DNA from 2 places in the Paucibacter sp. B51 genome. Region 2 is predicted to be linked to the other one. Evidence: riboswitches for the same ligand, from Rfam matches in the RefSeq annotation. Region 2 holds a riboswitch; the other holds the start of a gene.

What was found. A riboswitch is a leader RNA that binds a small molecule or an ion and turns the genes downstream of it on or off. The one in region 2 is predicted to bind glycine.
Region 1: it holds a riboswitch for glycine, as region 2 does, so the genes downstream of both, gcvT (glycine cleavage system aminomethyltransferase GcvT) here and OOB33_RS24355 (D-amino acid dehydrogenase) in region 2, are expected to answer to the same signal.

Annotation. Positions count from the first base shown of each region.
Region 1 is NZ_JAPIVN010000001.1:3,764,843-3,772,461, forward strand. Features, by position in the region: gene OOB33_RS16095 (L-serine ammonia-lyase) at 1-1,388, opposite strand, end outside; gene gcvP (aminomethyl-transferring glycine dehydrogenase) at 1,537-4,431, opposite strand; gene gcvH (glycine cleavage system protein GcvH) at 4,576-4,953, opposite strand; gene gcvT (glycine cleavage system aminomethyltransferase GcvT) at 5,062-6,192, opposite strand; glycine riboswitch at 6,257-6,365, opposite strand; glycine riboswitch at 6,382-6,485, opposite strand; gene OOB33_RS16115 (hypothetical protein) at 6,646-7,619, shown strand, end outside.
Region 2 is NZ_JAPIVN010000002.1:772,140-779,758, forward strand. Features, by position in the region: gene OOB33_RS24325 (helix-turn-helix domain-containing protein) at 1-573, opposite strand, end outside; gene OOB33_RS24330 (hypothetical protein) at 723-1,790, shown strand; gene OOB33_RS24335 (antibiotic biosynthesis monooxygenase family protein) at 1,787-2,218, shown strand; gene OOB33_RS24340 (bleomycin resistance protein) at 2,215-2,670, shown strand; gene OOB33_RS24345 (CreA family protein) at 2,771-3,235, shown strand; gene OOB33_RS24350 (diguanylate cyclase) at 3,279-5,057, shown strand; glycine riboswitch at 5,117-5,210, shown strand; glycine riboswitch at 5,212-5,330, shown strand; gene OOB33_RS24355 (D-amino acid dehydrogenase) at 5,503-6,810, shown strand; gene fusA (elongation factor G) at 6,980-7,619, shown strand, end outside.

The DNA of each region.
Region 1 (7,619 bases), on a different contig from region 2:
CACTCGACGATATTCACCGCCAGGCCACCGCGTGCGGTTTCCTTGTACTTGGTCATCATGTCGGCGCCGGTGTCGCGCATGGTCTTGATGACCTTGTCCAGGCTCACGAAGTGCGTGCCGTCGCCGCGCAAGGCCATGCGCGCGGCATTGATGGCCTTGACCGAGGCGATGGCGTTGCGCTCGATGCAGGGGATTTGCACCAGGCCGCCCACCGGGTCGCAGGTCAGGCCCAGGTGGTGTTCCATGCCGATCTCGGCCGCGTTCTCGACCTGCTCGGGCGTGCCGCCCATGACCTGGCACAGGGCCGCGGCGGCCATGGAGCAGGCCACGCCGACCTCGCCCTGGCAGCCGACCTCGGCGCCCGAGATCGAGGCGTTCTCCTTGTAGAGGATGCCGATGGCGGCGGCGGTCAGCAGGAAGTCGATCACGCCCTCGTCGTTGGCGTGGTGGACGAAGCGGCTGTAGTAATGCAGCACCGCCGGCACGATGCCGGCCGCGCCATTGGTCGGCGCTGTGACGACGCGGCCACCGGCGGCGTTTTCTTCATTGACGGCCAGGGCGTAGAGGTTGACCCAGTCCATCACCTGCAGCGGGTCGCGCAGGGCCGCCTCCGGGTTGGCAGTCAGGTCGCGGTGCAGCTGGGCGGCGCGGCGCTTGACCTTGAAACCACCGGGCAGGATGCCCTCGGTGCGGCAGCCGCGGCTGACGCAGTCCTGCATCACCTGCCAGATCTTCAGCAGGCCGGCGCGGGTCTCATCATCGCTGCGCCAGTGGCGCTCGTTGCGGCGCATGACTTCGGCGATGCTGATGCCGTGTTGCTTCGTCAGCGCCAGCAACTCGTCGCCGGTCTTGAAGGGGTAGGGCAGCACGGTGGCATCGGGGGCAATGACTTTTTGCTTGCTGCCGTCGGCCGCCACCTCGTCGCTGACGACAAAGCCGCCACCGACCGAGTAGTAGGTGCGCTGCTGGATTTCCACGCCTTCGGCATCAAAGGCCGAGAAGCGCATGCCGTTGGCATGGAAGGGCAGGCTCTGGCGCTTGAACAGCACCAGGTCCTTGGCCTCATTGAACTCGATCTCATGCTCGCCACCCAGGCGGATGCGGCCGCCGCTGCGGATGGCGTCGAGGTAAGCCGGCACCTGCTCGACATCGACCGTGTCCGGCTCATGGCCGGCCAGGCCCAGCAGCACGGCCTTGTCGCTGCCGTGGCCCTTGCCGGTGGCGCCCAGCGAGCCGTACATCTGCGAGACCACGCGTGCCGTGCGCTCGAGCTGGCCTTCGTGGCGCAGGCGTTGCACAAACATGCGTGCCGCACGCATGGGGCCCACGGTGTGTGAGCTGGATGGGCCGATGCCGATCTTGAAGAGGTCGAAGACTGAAACGGCCATGGGGCCTCCAAGCGTTGGTGTGAGATTCGAGCGCGGCCTGATGAATCAGGCCGGCCTTGTGACAAAAAAGCCGGCTGGCGTCGATGGTGAGAGGTCCATCAGACAGCAAGCCGGCTCTGGCAGGGCGGTGCCGAGCGTCCTGGGACGCTCAGGCGTAGTCGCTCATCGGCGGGCAGGAGCAGCTGAGATTGCGATCCCCGTAGACGTTGTCCACGCGGCCCACCGGCACCCAGTACTTCTGGCGGCGCAGCGAGGCCACCGGGTAGGCGGCTTCTTCGCGGCTGTAGCCATGGGTCCACTCGGCGGCCAGCAGGCTCTCTGCCGTGTGCGGGGCATTGACCAGCGGGTTGTCTTCTGCCGTCCAGCTGCCGTCAGCGACCTTGGCGATCTCGGCGCGGATGGCCAGCATGGCGTCGCAGAAGCGGTCCAGCTCGAACTTGGATTCGCTCTCGGTCGGCTCGACCATCAGGGTGCCGGCCACCGGGAAGGACAGGGTGGGCGCATGGAAGCCGTAGTCGATCAAGCGCTTGGCCACGTCTTCAGCGCCGACACCGGTTGCGTCCTTCAGCGGGCGGATGTCCAAGATGCACTCGTGGGCCACGCCGCCGCCCTTGATGCCCTCGATATTGCCGCTGAAGTGGATGTCGTAGGCATCGGCCAGGCGTGCGGCCACATAGTTGGCCGAGAGGATGGCCACTTCGGTCGCAGCCTGCAGGCCCTCGGCAGCCATCATGCGGCAGTACATCCAGCTGATGGGCAGCACGGCGGCATTGCCCAGCGGTGCGGCGGACACGGCGCCGATGGCGGTCTTGCTGTCGTAGCCGGCCGAACGGTGGGTGGGCAGGAAAGGCACCAGATCGGCCACCACGCAGACCGGGCCGACGCCCGGGCCGCCACCGCCGTGCGGGATGCAGAAGGTCTTGTGCAGGTTCAGGTGCGAGACATCGCCGCCGAACTCGCCCGGTGCGGCCACACCGACCAGGGCGTTCATGTTCGCGCCGTCCACATAGACACGGCCACCGTGGCTGCGCACCAGGGCGCAGATTTCCTTGACCTGGGTGTCGAACACACCGTAGGTCGAGGGGTAGGTGATCATGATGGCGGCCAGGTTGGCGCTGTGCTGCTCGCACTTGGCCTTGAGGTCGGCCAGGTCGATATTGCCTTCCTTGTCGCACTTGGTCACCACGACCTGCATGCCCACCATCTGGGCCGAGGCCGGGTTGGTGCCGTGGGCCGATTCGGGGATCAGGCAGATCTTGCGATGGCCTTCATTGCGCGACTCATGCCAGGCCTTGATGGCCAGCAGACCGGCGTACTCGCCTTGCGAGCCGGCATTGGGCTGCAGGCTGATGCCGGCGTAGCCGGTGGCTTGGCACAGCCAGGCGGTCAGCTGTTCGTTCAGCTGGGCATAACCCTGCAGCTGATCGTGCGGGGCAAATGGGTGCACGCCGGCGAACTCGGGCCAGGTGATGGGGATCATCTCGGCCGTGGCGTTCAGCTTCATCGTGCAGGAGCCCAGCGGGATCATGCTGCGGTCCAGCGCCAGGTCCTTGTCCGACAGGCCGCGCAGATAGCGCAGCATTTCGGTTTCGGAGTGGTAGCGGTTGAACACCGGGTGGCTCAGGTAGGCGCTGGTGCGCTGCAGCTCGGCCGGGATCAGGCTGGCGATGCCCTTGTCGAACGCGCTCAGGTCCGGCAGGGCCTTGCCATCAGCAAACACGGCCAGCACGGCGGCCAGGTCGGCGCGGGTGGTGGTCTCGTCGAGCGACAGGCTCAGGGCCTCGGCGCTGGCGCGGCGGAAGTTCATGCCGGCGGCCACGGCGCGGGCCTGGATGGCCGCGGTCTGCGCACCGGTCTGCACATGCAGGGTGTCGAATGCGCTGGCGTTGCCGATTGCAAAGCCCAGGCTCTTCAGGCCTTCGGCCAGCACGGCGGTGAAGGAGGCCACGCGCTGGGCGATGCGCTTCAGGCCTTGCGGGCCGTGGTACACGGCGTACATGCTGGCCACCACGGCCGGCAGCACTTGAGCGGTACAGATGTTGGAGGTGGCCTTCTCACGGCGGATGTGCTGCTCGCGGGTCTGCAGGGCCAGACGGTAGGCCGGCTTGCCGTGGGCGTCGATGGAGACACCGACCAGGCGGCCGGGCAGGCTGCGCTTGTACTCGTCCTTGCAGGCCATGTAGGCCGCGTGCGGGCCGCCATTGCCCATGGGCATGCCGAAGCGCTGGGTCGTGCCCACGGCGATGTCGGCGCCTTGTTCGGCGGGGGCCTTGATCAGGGTCAGGGCCAGCAGGTCGGCGGCGGCGATCAGCAGCGCACCTTGGGCATGGACCGCGTCGGCGGCGGCTTGCAGGCTGCGCACATCGCCGTTCACGCCGGGGTATTGCAGCAGGGCGGCGAAGCACTCGCTCTTGCCAGCCTCAGCAGCCGGGCCCACCACCACGTTGAAGCCCAGGGGCTCGGCACGGGTGCGCACCACTTCCAGGGTTTGCGGCAGCACGTCGTCGGCGACGAAGAAGGTCTGGCTCTTGCTCTTGCCCACGCGGGCGGCCAGGGTCATGGCTTCGGCGGCGGCGGTGGCTTCGTCCAGCATGGACGCGTTGGCAATGGCCATGCCGGTCAGGTCGGTCACCATGGTCTGGAAGTTGACCAGGGCCTCCATGCGGCCTTGCGAGATTTCAGCCTGGTAGGGCGTGTAGGCGGTGTACCAGGCGGGGTTCTCGAGGATGTTGCGCAAGATGACGCCCGGGGTCAGGGTGTCGTAGTAGCCCTGGCCGATATAGCTCTTGAGCACCTTGTTCTTGCCCGCCAGCGCCTTCAGCTCGGCCAGGGCCTGGGCTTCGGTCGCAGCAGCTGGCAGGTCCATGCCCACCGAGCGCTTGATGCTGGCGGGCACCACGGCTTCGATCAGGGCGCGGCGCGAGGCCGCACCGATTACCGACAACATGCCGGCTTCGTCAGCGGCATCGGGGCCGATGTGGCGGGCTTGGAATTCGGTGGCGTTCTCGAGCACCGACAGGGGCTGCAGGGCGGACATCAACATGGCAAATCCTTGGGGCCTGGCGCCGCTTGTGGCGGCCTCAGGCTTTTTGTGTTCGGGAGAGCCTGCCACATCAAGGCGCAAGGACTGCGCTGTGTGGCAGGGGGTGCCGCGGCCTCACTCACGGAGTCGCCGCGGCCGGCTCGATCAGCTGTTCTTGACCAGCTCGTCGTAGGCGGTGCTGTCCATCAGGCCGTCCAGTTCGGCCGGCTTGCTCAACTTGACCTTGAAGAACCAGCCGGTCTTCAGCGGGTCGCTGTTGGCGAGCGACGGGTCGTCACGCAGGGTTTCGTTCACTTCTGTGATCTCGCCGGCGACCGGCATGTAAACGTCGGCGGCGGCCTTGACCGACTCCACCACGCCCGCCACTTCCTTGGCTTCGAAGCTGCTGCCCACGGCCGGCAGGTCCACGAACACCACATCGCCCAGGGCGTCTTGTGCGTGCACGGTGATGCCCACGGTGACGATGCCGTCGGCTTCGATCTGGACCCACTCGTGGTCAGGCGTGTACTTGATGTTGCTCATGCGGTGCTCCGTTGCTTTCGGAAGGTGGAAAGGAGAAAGAAAATGAAATGTAGGGTGCCCGATCGGGGCCGGGCAAGCGCGACGTGAGCCGAGCCGGCTCTCGTCCGTTCAGCCGCGGTAGTAGCCGTTGGGAGTGAACGGGGTGCTCGACACGGTCATTGGTGTGCGCTTGTCGCGGACGATGGCGAAGACCTCGGTGCCCAATGCCGCAAATTCCTTGGCCAGGTAAGCCAGGGCCACCGGCTTGCCCACCGTGGGGCCCAGGGTGCCGCTGGTGACCACGCCGATCTCCACGCCCTCGGCGTTGACCAGCTTGGCGCCCTCGCGCACCGGCATGCGTTCGCTGCTGACCAGGCCGACGCGCTTGCGTGCGGCGCCGTTGGCCAACTGTTCGTCCACCACCGCAGCGCCGGGGTAGCCACCGGCGCGGGCGCCACCGGCGCGACGCACCTTCTGGATGGCCCAGGTCAGCGAGGCTTCCACCGGGGTGGTGCCGGTGTCGATGTCATGGCCGTAGAGGCAAAGGCCCGCTTCCAGGCGCAGCGAGTCGCGCGCACCCAGGCCGATGGGCTTGACTTCCGGCTGGGCCAGCAGCTTGCGGGCCAACTCGACTGCTTGGTCTTGATGGACCGAGATTTCGAAGCCGTCTTCGCCGGTATAGCCCGAGCGGGTCAGGAAGGTCTCAATGCCGTCCAGATTGAAGAAGCCGGCGGTCATGAAGGTCAGCTTGGCGACATCGGGGTTCAGGCGCGACAGGGCAGTCACGGCCTGCGGGCCTTGCAGGGCCAGCAGGGCTTGTTCGGGCAGGGGCAAGACCTGGCACTTGTCACCGATCTTGGCCTGCATGTGGGCGATGTCCTGCACCTTGCAGCCGGCGTTCACCACCACAAAGAGATCGTCCGGGCGGCGGGCGATCATCAGGTCGTCCAGGATGCCACCTTGTTCATTGGTGAACAGGGCATAGCGCTGCTTGAACAGGCCCAGGTCGATCACATCGACGGGCACGATGGTTTCCAGCGCAGCGGCAGCGCCGTCGCCGATCAGGCGGACCTGGCCCATATGGGACACGTCGAACAGGCCGGCGGCCGCGCGGGTGTGCTTGTGCTCGGCCATCACGCCGGTCGGGTACTGCACGGGCATGTCGTAGCCGCCGAAGGGCACCATCTTGGCGCCGAGTTCGATGTGCAGGGCGTGCAGGGGGGTCTTGAGCAGGGGAGCGGAGGAGTCAGCAGCGGACATGGGAGCAGCTTTCGAGGGCAATCGTCTGGCCCACGCCCCTGAGACCGACTCAAGGAGTGGGGGGAATGCCCTCGCTGTCCGCTTTACCTGAGAGATTGGCCGCCGGCGTATTGCCAACAGCTTGCCCCTTCGGTGGACGGGCTCGAAACCCGTCTCTCTCCAGTGAGGACGCCCGACGTTTTGTGAACGGGCGTTTTATCAGTCCTTTTGCCTGAGCGTTCGCAGCGTGGGATCACCAGTGCCACTGCGCCTTCGGCGGCTTCCGCGAGGAAGCTCTCTCCTGACGGCGGCGATTGTAGCCCTGGTTTTTGCGCAAAAAGTGGCTCCGTGGCGCGGCCTCTTCGCAAATCCACAAATGCGCCGGCTTCCTCGCGTTCATCACGCCATGGCGGGCGCCGCTTCTGCCTATGCTGGCCGCAGCATGAATCACACCTTGCAGGCAACACCGCGCCCATGAGCCACACCACGCCCGAAATTCACCTCTGCATCCAGCAGCCCGGGGCCTATGTGCACTCCCTGGGCTTGCTCGATCAGGCGCGCTACTTCCGCTACCAGTTCCGCCGCCTCGGGGCCGAGGTCAGCATGGCGAAGAACCGGCTGCGCCATGGGGCGATCAATTTCATCTTTGGCGCCCATCTCGGTTTTGAGCCGGCCTTGCTCGATCGCCATGTCTGCGTGTTTGTGAACCTGGAGCAGCTGGGCGAGGGCGGGGCCCAGGTCTCGCCCGAGTATTTGCAGCTGCTGGCGAACTGGCCGGTGGTGGATTACGACGCCGCCAACTGCAGCGCCTACCGCGCCCGGCCGGATCAGGTGCCGGTGTTCCCCCTGCTGCATGCACCGTACCTGAGGCCGGCGGAATCCATCCCGCTGGAGCAGCGGCCCATCGATCTGCTGTTCATCGGCAGCATGAACGAGCGCCGCCGCGCCTGGCTGGATCGCATCGAGGCCCTGGGCTTGAGCGTGGCCTTGTTCGATGGCCCGCTTTACGGCCCCGAGCGCGATGAGTTCATCCGCCAGGCCAAGGCCGTGCTCAATGTGCATTTCTACGAGAGCAGCCGCTTCGAGCAGACCCGGGCGGCGATCTGCCTGTCCCTGGGCACGCCCGTCATCTCCGAGCGCGTGCCGGGCACCGAGGTGCATCCGGCCTTCGAGGACTCGGTCCTGTGGCTGGAGGGCGGGCAGCTGGAGCAGTTCTTCAGCGAGGATTTCGGCACGCCGGCGTTCTTTGATTTCGCCCGCCTGGCGCTGGAGCGCTTTGAGCAGGCCGACCCGGCCGTGCCCTATGCCGAGATGCTCGCCTTTGCGGCCAACCATGCCGTTGAACGCCTGCCTGCCTTGCTGCAAGAGCCCTGGCGGCCGCAGCGCCTGCATATGGGCGCTGGCGCGGATTACAAAGCCGGCTGGCTCAATATCAGCCGCGATGCCGA
Region 2 (7,619 bases):
GTCCATGCAGGGGCAGGCGAAGCGGCGCCGTTGGCGCAGCGCCGCGCCCAGGTCCAGACCCAAAGCCGCCAACGCATCCTGGCCCGCCAGGCTCAGCTGATAACTGCGAGCGTCCTCGGCTTGTACAATCAACCAGCCCTGCTGAAGCAGGTGCTCGTGCCAGCGCACGGCCCACTCGCCGGCCATGTGGTCATAGCAGCGCCGGGCCTCGCGCAGCTCGGGCGGCGTGCTTGGCTCAAAGCGCGGCAAGGCCTCGCTGTGTTGGCGGCCCGCCAGCACCAGCAGGGCCTCGAGCGCAGCGCCCACTTCGCCCCCGGCCAGGCTGTGGTAGCGATGACGCCCCTGGACCTCGCAGCACAGCAGGCCGGCCGCGACCAGGCGGCTCAGATGGGCACTGGCCGTGGAGGCCGCGATCTCGGCCGCCGCCGCCAGCTCGGTCGCAGTGCGGGCATGGCCATCGAGCAGGCAGCACAAGATGCGCGCACGCGCGGGCTCGCCCATGGCCTGAGCCAATGCGGCCAGGGCTTGATCGGCAAAGCCGGCGCCGCGGGGCGGCAAGGGTGTGTCATCCATGCTTCGATGGTAAGCGAAGCATGTGCGCAGCCAGCACCAGACACTGACGCGTCTGAACTCACTAAGCCCCTCTCTCCGCCTCCATGCCCTGCCCCTTCACCTCCCCACTTCCACCCGAGGCCCCATCCAGCCCAGCGGCCGACACCCCCATGGCCGCGCAGGACTGCAAGCGGTTTGATTTCGACCCCATCTTGCAAGCCCATGTGATCGCGGGGCCTGATCTGCTGCGTCAGGCGCTGAGGCATCCGGACCTCGGCGTGCGGCCGCCCGATCAGCCCCTGCCGCCAGCCTTGCAAGGCCGCCGCTTCGGCGCCATTTACGGCCAATGGCTGCGCATGCGCGAAGACCCCGCACGCAACGCAGAACGACAGGCGCTGGAGCAGGCCCTGACCGCGCTCGACCGCCGCGTGCTGCAGGCCGAGGCCCAGCATCAAGCCCGCCTGGCCTTGAGCCAGAGCTGGGAGGCCTGGCAATGGTCCAGCCTGCCGGCCAGCCTGGCCGCCATGCTGGGCGTACCCATGTCCAGTGCAGCGGATCAAGCCTCGCTTCGGCAGCAGCTCCAGGCCCTGGCCCAGGCGCTACGACCGGAAGCCGGGCCGCGCGAGCTGGACGCGGCCGACCAGGCTTGCGAAGCCTTGACGCAGGGCCTGGGCCGCCAGGGCCCTGCGCCGCTGTGGCGAGGCTTGAGCCTGCCGAACTGGGATGCAGCAGCCCAGGCAATCGGTTTGCTGTGGCAAAGCCATGAGGCTGGCGCCGGATTGCTGGGCCAGGCCCTGCTGGCCGGCGCGGGGCATGAGGCAGAGCTGCTGCGGCTGGCGCAGAGCCCGGGCGTCATCCAGCATACGCGGCGCTGGGCCTTGCACGACTGCCGCTTGGGTGACAGCTACCTACCGCGGGGCACGGCCCTGCTTCTGCGCCTGGCTTGCGAGCCCGCGGAGCCGGGCGCCGGCCTGAGCTTCGGACACGGCCGCCATCAATGCCCGGGCCAGGAACTGGCCTTGCTCATGGCGCAGGCCACCCTGGGCGTCGCCCGCCAGGCCTTGGCGCAGGGCATCGCGCCCCCGTCCTGGCAGGGCCACCATGCACTGGCCCATGCCCGCGTGCCGCGCCTTGCCGACAGGGCCGACCGAGCCGAGAGCCTCGTGCTTGCTGACGCCAAGCTGCCCACCGAGCGAGCGCCAACACCCTCGACCACAGCCCAGGAGTCGCGCCCATGATCCTCGTGGTGTTTGAAGTGAAGCTCGCAGCCGGCCAGCGCGAGCATTACCTGGCGTTGGCGGCGGCCTTGCGGGCGGAGTTGGCGCAGATCGACGGCTTCATCAGCATCGCGCGTTTCCAAAGCCTGAGCGATCCCGACACGCTGCTCTCGCTGTCCTGCTTCCGTGACGAAGCCGCCGTCCAGGCCTGGCGTTCGCAAGCCGCCCACCGCGAGGGCCAGGCCCAGGGTCGCGCGACAGTGTTTGCCGACTATCGCCTGCGCGTGGCCGCCGTGCTGCGCGACTACGGCTTGCACGATCGCGTGCAGGCACCGGCGGACAGCCGGCAGGCCCTGGAAGCGCCCCTCGCCGGCGGCGCGCAACTCGCCCAGCCAAGCCACGGATGCCGCACACAATCGGCGCTTCGCCACGCCCCCCATCCACCGTGAACCGCTGCGCGCCCACCGAACCCTTCTGGAACCCCATGGTGCCCGAGCTCGCCGTCAGCGATCTGGCTGCATCGCTGCACTTCTACCGGGCCTGCGGATTTCAGGTCCGCTTTCGCCGCGATGATCCCCCGTTTGCCTATCTGGAACTCGGCCGCGCGCAACTGATGCTGGAGCGAGACCACGCGCACAGCTGGCTGACCGCGCCGACCGAAACGCCGCGTGGCCGCGGCATGAATCTGCAGATCGAGGTCGAGGATGTCGAGCAGCTTCAGGCGCAGCTGCGCCAGTTCGGCTGCCCCCTCTTCCGCGCGCTGGAAGAAAGCTGGTACCCGGTGTCCGAGCGGGAAGAAGAAGGGCAACTGGAGTTTCTGGTACAAGACCCGGATGGCTATCTGCTGCGCTTTTGCCAAGTCCTGGGCTCACGCGAACGCCCGAGCCCTCGCGAGCACTGACGCCCCACCACTCGACGCCACCGCACACGCCGCCACCATGCCCAAGCCGCACACCCTGCTCGCCTCGAAGATCTCCTCGTTCTGGCACCCTGCCGGCCTGATGGGGCTGGGAATCGCAGCTCTTTTCTTGGGCCTGCCGGCCCGGGCGAGCGGCGAGGCCGTGGGCGAGGTCGACACTGCGTTCAAGCTGATCGGCCCCGATCACAAGGTGGTGGTGGAGGCCTACGAAGACCCCAAGGTCACGGGCGTGACCTGCTACGTCTCGCGCGCCAAGACCGGCGGCATCAAGGGCGGCCTGGGCTTGGCCGAAGACAAGGCCGAGGCCTCCATCGCCTGCCGTCAGACCGGGCCGATCGGTTTCGCCAAGCCCCTGGCACGGCAGGAAGAGGTGTTCAACGAGCGCATGTCCCTGGTATTCAAGAAACTGCGCATCGTGCGCATGGTCGACAGCCGGCGCAACACCCTGGTCTACCTGACCTATTCGGACCGTCTGGTCGACGGCTCGCCGCAGAACAGCGTGACCGCCGTGCCGGTGGATCGCGCCACGCCGATTCCGCTCAAGTGAGCGCAGTGCCAGGCGGCAAGCCCGAGACCTTGAACGCCGGCCGATGAAAGCCCGAGCACAGCCTCCCTGCCGCCCCCGGCTCACGCCGGAGCAGGTGGACGCGCTGAATGCCGAAGCCTACGCGCTGCGCATGTCGGACACGGCGCGGGCCTTGCGTCTGGCGCAGCAGGCCCATGAGCAGGCCCTGGCCATCGACCACCCGCGCGGCCTGGCCTATGCCTTGCTGCGCTGGAGCCTGTGCGAGTTCATCCTGGGCCAGCCGGTGGCGCCGCTGCAAGCCCGGCTGGATCGGGCCCACAGCCTGCTGGAGGCGCTGGGCGAGATCGATGGTCATCTGGATGCCTTGAACTTGCAGGCCCTGATACAGGCCCGCCAAGGTGACTATGAACAGGCCCTGCATTTGGACCAGCGAGCCCTGGAACTCGCCCGCCTCCACCAGGCCAGTCATGCCGAATCTCGCGCCCTGAACAATATGGCGGTGACCCGCCTCACGCAGGGCCAATTCCCGGAGGCCCTCGAGTTGCTTCAGCTCAGCCTCGCACTGGCCGAGCACAACGGCTCCATCGTCGATCAGGCCTATGCCCTGGGTCAGATGGGCCAGGTGCTGCAAGGCATTGGTGAGATGGACTTGGCCGCGGAGCATCTTCAGCGCAGCCTGCACTGCGCACGCCAGACCCAGGACCTGGCGCGCCAGGCCACCAGCGCGCTGGACCTGGGCACACTGCTGAGCAAACTCGGCCAGCATGCCGAGGCTTGCCTTCTTCTGGACGAAGCGCTGACCCTGTCGCGGCGCACCGGCAATGTCAACGATCTCGGCCAGGCACTGCTGGGCCTGGGCCAGTCCTGCCTGGCGCGAGGGGCAGTGGACGCGGCCCTGGCCGCCTTCGAAGAAGCCCGGCCGCTGGCCCTGAGCGTGGGCGACAGCCCTTCGCTGTGCAGCATCGAGATGGGCCTGGCCGACGTGTGGCAAGCCCGAAACGATCTGCCGCAAGCCCAGGGCGCCCTGGAACGCGCACTGGCTCATGCCACGAAAGGCCGGCTCACCGCCCTGGCAAGCCAGGCTCATCGGGCCCTGTCCGAGCTGGCCGAGCGGCGAGCCGATCACGCCCTGGCCCTGCAGCACTACAAGGCCCACCATGCCTGCGAACAACGCCTGCTGGGCGAGCACTCGCAGCAGCGCCTGCGCGGCCTGTTCGTGCGCCAGCAGGCCCAGGCCCTGAGCCAGGAATTGCAGGCAGCCCGCCAGGCGGATCAGGAAAAGCAGGCCTTGCTGACGCAACTCTCGGCGCAAGCCGACTTGCTGCGCCAGCTCAGCCATGAGGACGCCCTGACCGGCCTGGCCAACCGCCGCTGGCTCGACCTGCTGCTGGAGCAGGAGTTCGAGCGCGCGGCGCGCTTTCGCCACCCGCTCAGCCTGGCCATGCTGGACCTCGATCACTTCAAGGCCGTCAACGATCGCTTCGGCCACGCGGTCGGCGACGCCGTGCTGCGCCAGCTTGCTCGCCTGCTGCGTGACCACTGCCGGCGCGCCGATGTGGTGGCGCGTTATGGCGGCGAGGAGTTCACCCTGATCCTGGTGGAGGCCCCCCTGCCCCTGGCCAGCCAGCTCTGCGACAAGCTGCGCCAGCAGATCGAGCGCTTTGACTGGCGCAGCCTGCACCCCGATCTGCATGGCATCACCGTCAGCATGGGCCTGGCCGGCAACGCCGAAGCCCACACGCCCGAAGCCTTGTGCGCCCTGGCCGATGAGCGCCTCTACCAAGCCAAGGGCGAGGGCCGAAACTGTGTCCGTCCGACCGGACTCCTGGCCGACTCTCGCTGATCCCAGGGCTGCCCCGCATTTGCCCTGACTTCGCATACAGGCAAGCCCGTCTACACTGCACACCGGATTCAGGAGAGTGCAGGCCCGCTTTGGACCCTGCCGCCGAAGGCGCAAGCTCCCATACTCGCTCAGGCCCCGTACTGGATCCGTCAACAAGCCGAATGCTGGAGAGAGCGGCCCGCGCAGACGATGCGCAAGCCGCCACCGAAGGAGCAAGGCCATGCCCCCGGGGCGCGGCTGAATCTCTCAGGTAACAGGGACAGCGGGAGCGGCGCGCGTCAAGCGCACGCTCTTGCTGCCATTGCCCGATCTGTGCTCTGCCCGGCTCGCGCCCCACCCTGGGGTGCCTCACCTGCCTGGAACGAAACACAGCCCGCGCTGGGCCTGGGCGTACGCCTGCGCGTCTCACTCAACGGTCTGTTTGTCTTGTTTCAGGAGTGCACACATGCACGCAATCGTCCTGGGCGCCGGGGTCACCGGCGTCACCACCGCCTGGTATCTGCGCCAATCGGGTTTTGAAGTCACCGTGATCGACCGCCAGCCCGCGGCCGGCCTGGAAACCAGCTATGCCAACGGCGGCCAGATTTCCGTCTCGCATGCCGAGCCCTGGGCCAACCCGGGCGCGCCGCTCAAGGTCTTGAAATGGCTGATGAAGGAGGATGCGCCCCTGCTCTTCCGCCTGCGCGCCGACCCGGCCCAGTGGCGCTGGGGCCTGCAGTTCCTGCGCGAATGCACGCCGGGCCGCACCGCCCACAACATCCGCAACATCGTCAATCTGGGCCTCTACAGCCGCGAGCAGCTGCAGCGCCTGCGCGCCGCCACCGGCATCGCCTACGACCAGCGCCAGCAAGGCATCCTGCACTTCTACACCAGCGAGCAGGAGTACGCCGCTGCGCAGGAGCCGGCCCGCATCATGCGCGAGCAAGGCTGCGAGCTGGACATGAAAACGCCCGAGGAATGCGTGGCCATCGAGCCGGCGCTGGCGCAATGCCGCGCGCAGATCGTCGGCGGCAGCATGACGCCCAGCGACGAGTCGGGCGACGCCCATCGCTTCACCCAGGCACTGGCCGCCCTGGCCGAGCAGGCCGGGGTGAAGTTCCGCTACCAGACCCGGGTGCTGGGCTGCGAGCGCGAGGGCCAGGATCTGGCGCGGGTGATCGTGGCCGATGCGAACGGTGAAATCGAGCGCCTGACCGCCGACCGCTTTGTGCTTTGCCTGGGCTCCTTCAGCCGCGGCCTGGCGCGCGAGCTGGGCGTGTCGCTCAACATCTACCCGGCCAAGGGCTACTCGATGACGCTGCCGGTGATCTCGCCCGCGCACAGCTACCAGGTCTCGCTGACCGACGACGAGTACAAGCTGGTGTTCTCGCGCCTGGGTGATCGCCTGCGCGTGGCCGGCACGGCCGAGCTCAATGGCTATGACAGCACGCTCAATCTGCGCCGCTGCGAGGCCTTGCTGCGGCGCACGCGCGAGCTGTTCCCGCAGATGGTGGCGCCCGAGGGCCAGCCCAGCGGCGCCCAGTACTGGACCGGCCTGCGCCCGGCCACGCCCTCCAACCTGCCTTACATCGGCGCCAGCCGCGTTGGCCGCCTCTTCCTCAACACCGGGCACGGCACCCTGGGCTGGACGCACAGCTGCGGCTCGGCCGCGGCCCTGGCGGACCTGATCTGCGGCCGCCGGCCCGAGCTGGATTACGCCTTCTGCGGGCCTGAGCTCGGCGCCTGGGCCGGCCGGGCGCAAGCGGCCACTTGAGCGAACCGGCCCAAGCCCGCCGGCGCGGGCCTTGTAAGCCGGCCGGGCTTCCTCTACCCTGAGGCCAGAGCCGAGCGGACCCCTCCCCTGCGTCAAAGCCCGGCACCGCGCACGCATCCATCACCGCGCCCCACAAAAGCCGGGGCGCCGGAGAGCCAAGGAGACTGCCATGAGCCCGAGCCCGAACGGCGACGCCAGCCGCGCCCCATCCGCCACCGGTGCGCCCCAGTCGCACCTTTCGCCAGCGGTCGCGGCCCTGCGCAGCCTGGCCCTGGTCGGCCCCGCGGCGGCGGGCAAGACCAGCTTGCTGGAGGCCTTGCTGCTGCAGGCCGGCGCCATCACCCAGGCCGGCACGGTGGAGCGCGGCAACACCGTCAGCGATTTCGACCCGCTGGAGCGCCGCTACCAGCAATCCCTGCACAGCAGCGTGGTGCATCTGGAGCATGGCGGCGTGCGCATCCACGCCATCGACACGCCCGGGGCGGCCGATTTCATCGGCCAGTCTCTGCCAGCGCTGGAGGCGGTGGACACGGCGGTGCTGGTGCTCAACGCGCAAAGCGGGCTGGAGCCCATGGCCAGCAAGATGATGGAGACCGCCGCTCAGCGCGGCCTGTGCCGGCTGATCGTGATCAACAAGATCGACCTGGCCGAGCTCGACCTGCCAGGCCTGCTGGCGCAGATCCGCGCGGTGTTCGGGCGTGAATGCCTGCCGCTGAACCTGCCGGCCGAGGGCGGGCGGCGCGTGCTGGACTGCTTCTACAACATCATCGGCCAGGCCGACTTCTCCTCGGTGGGCCAGGCGCACCAGG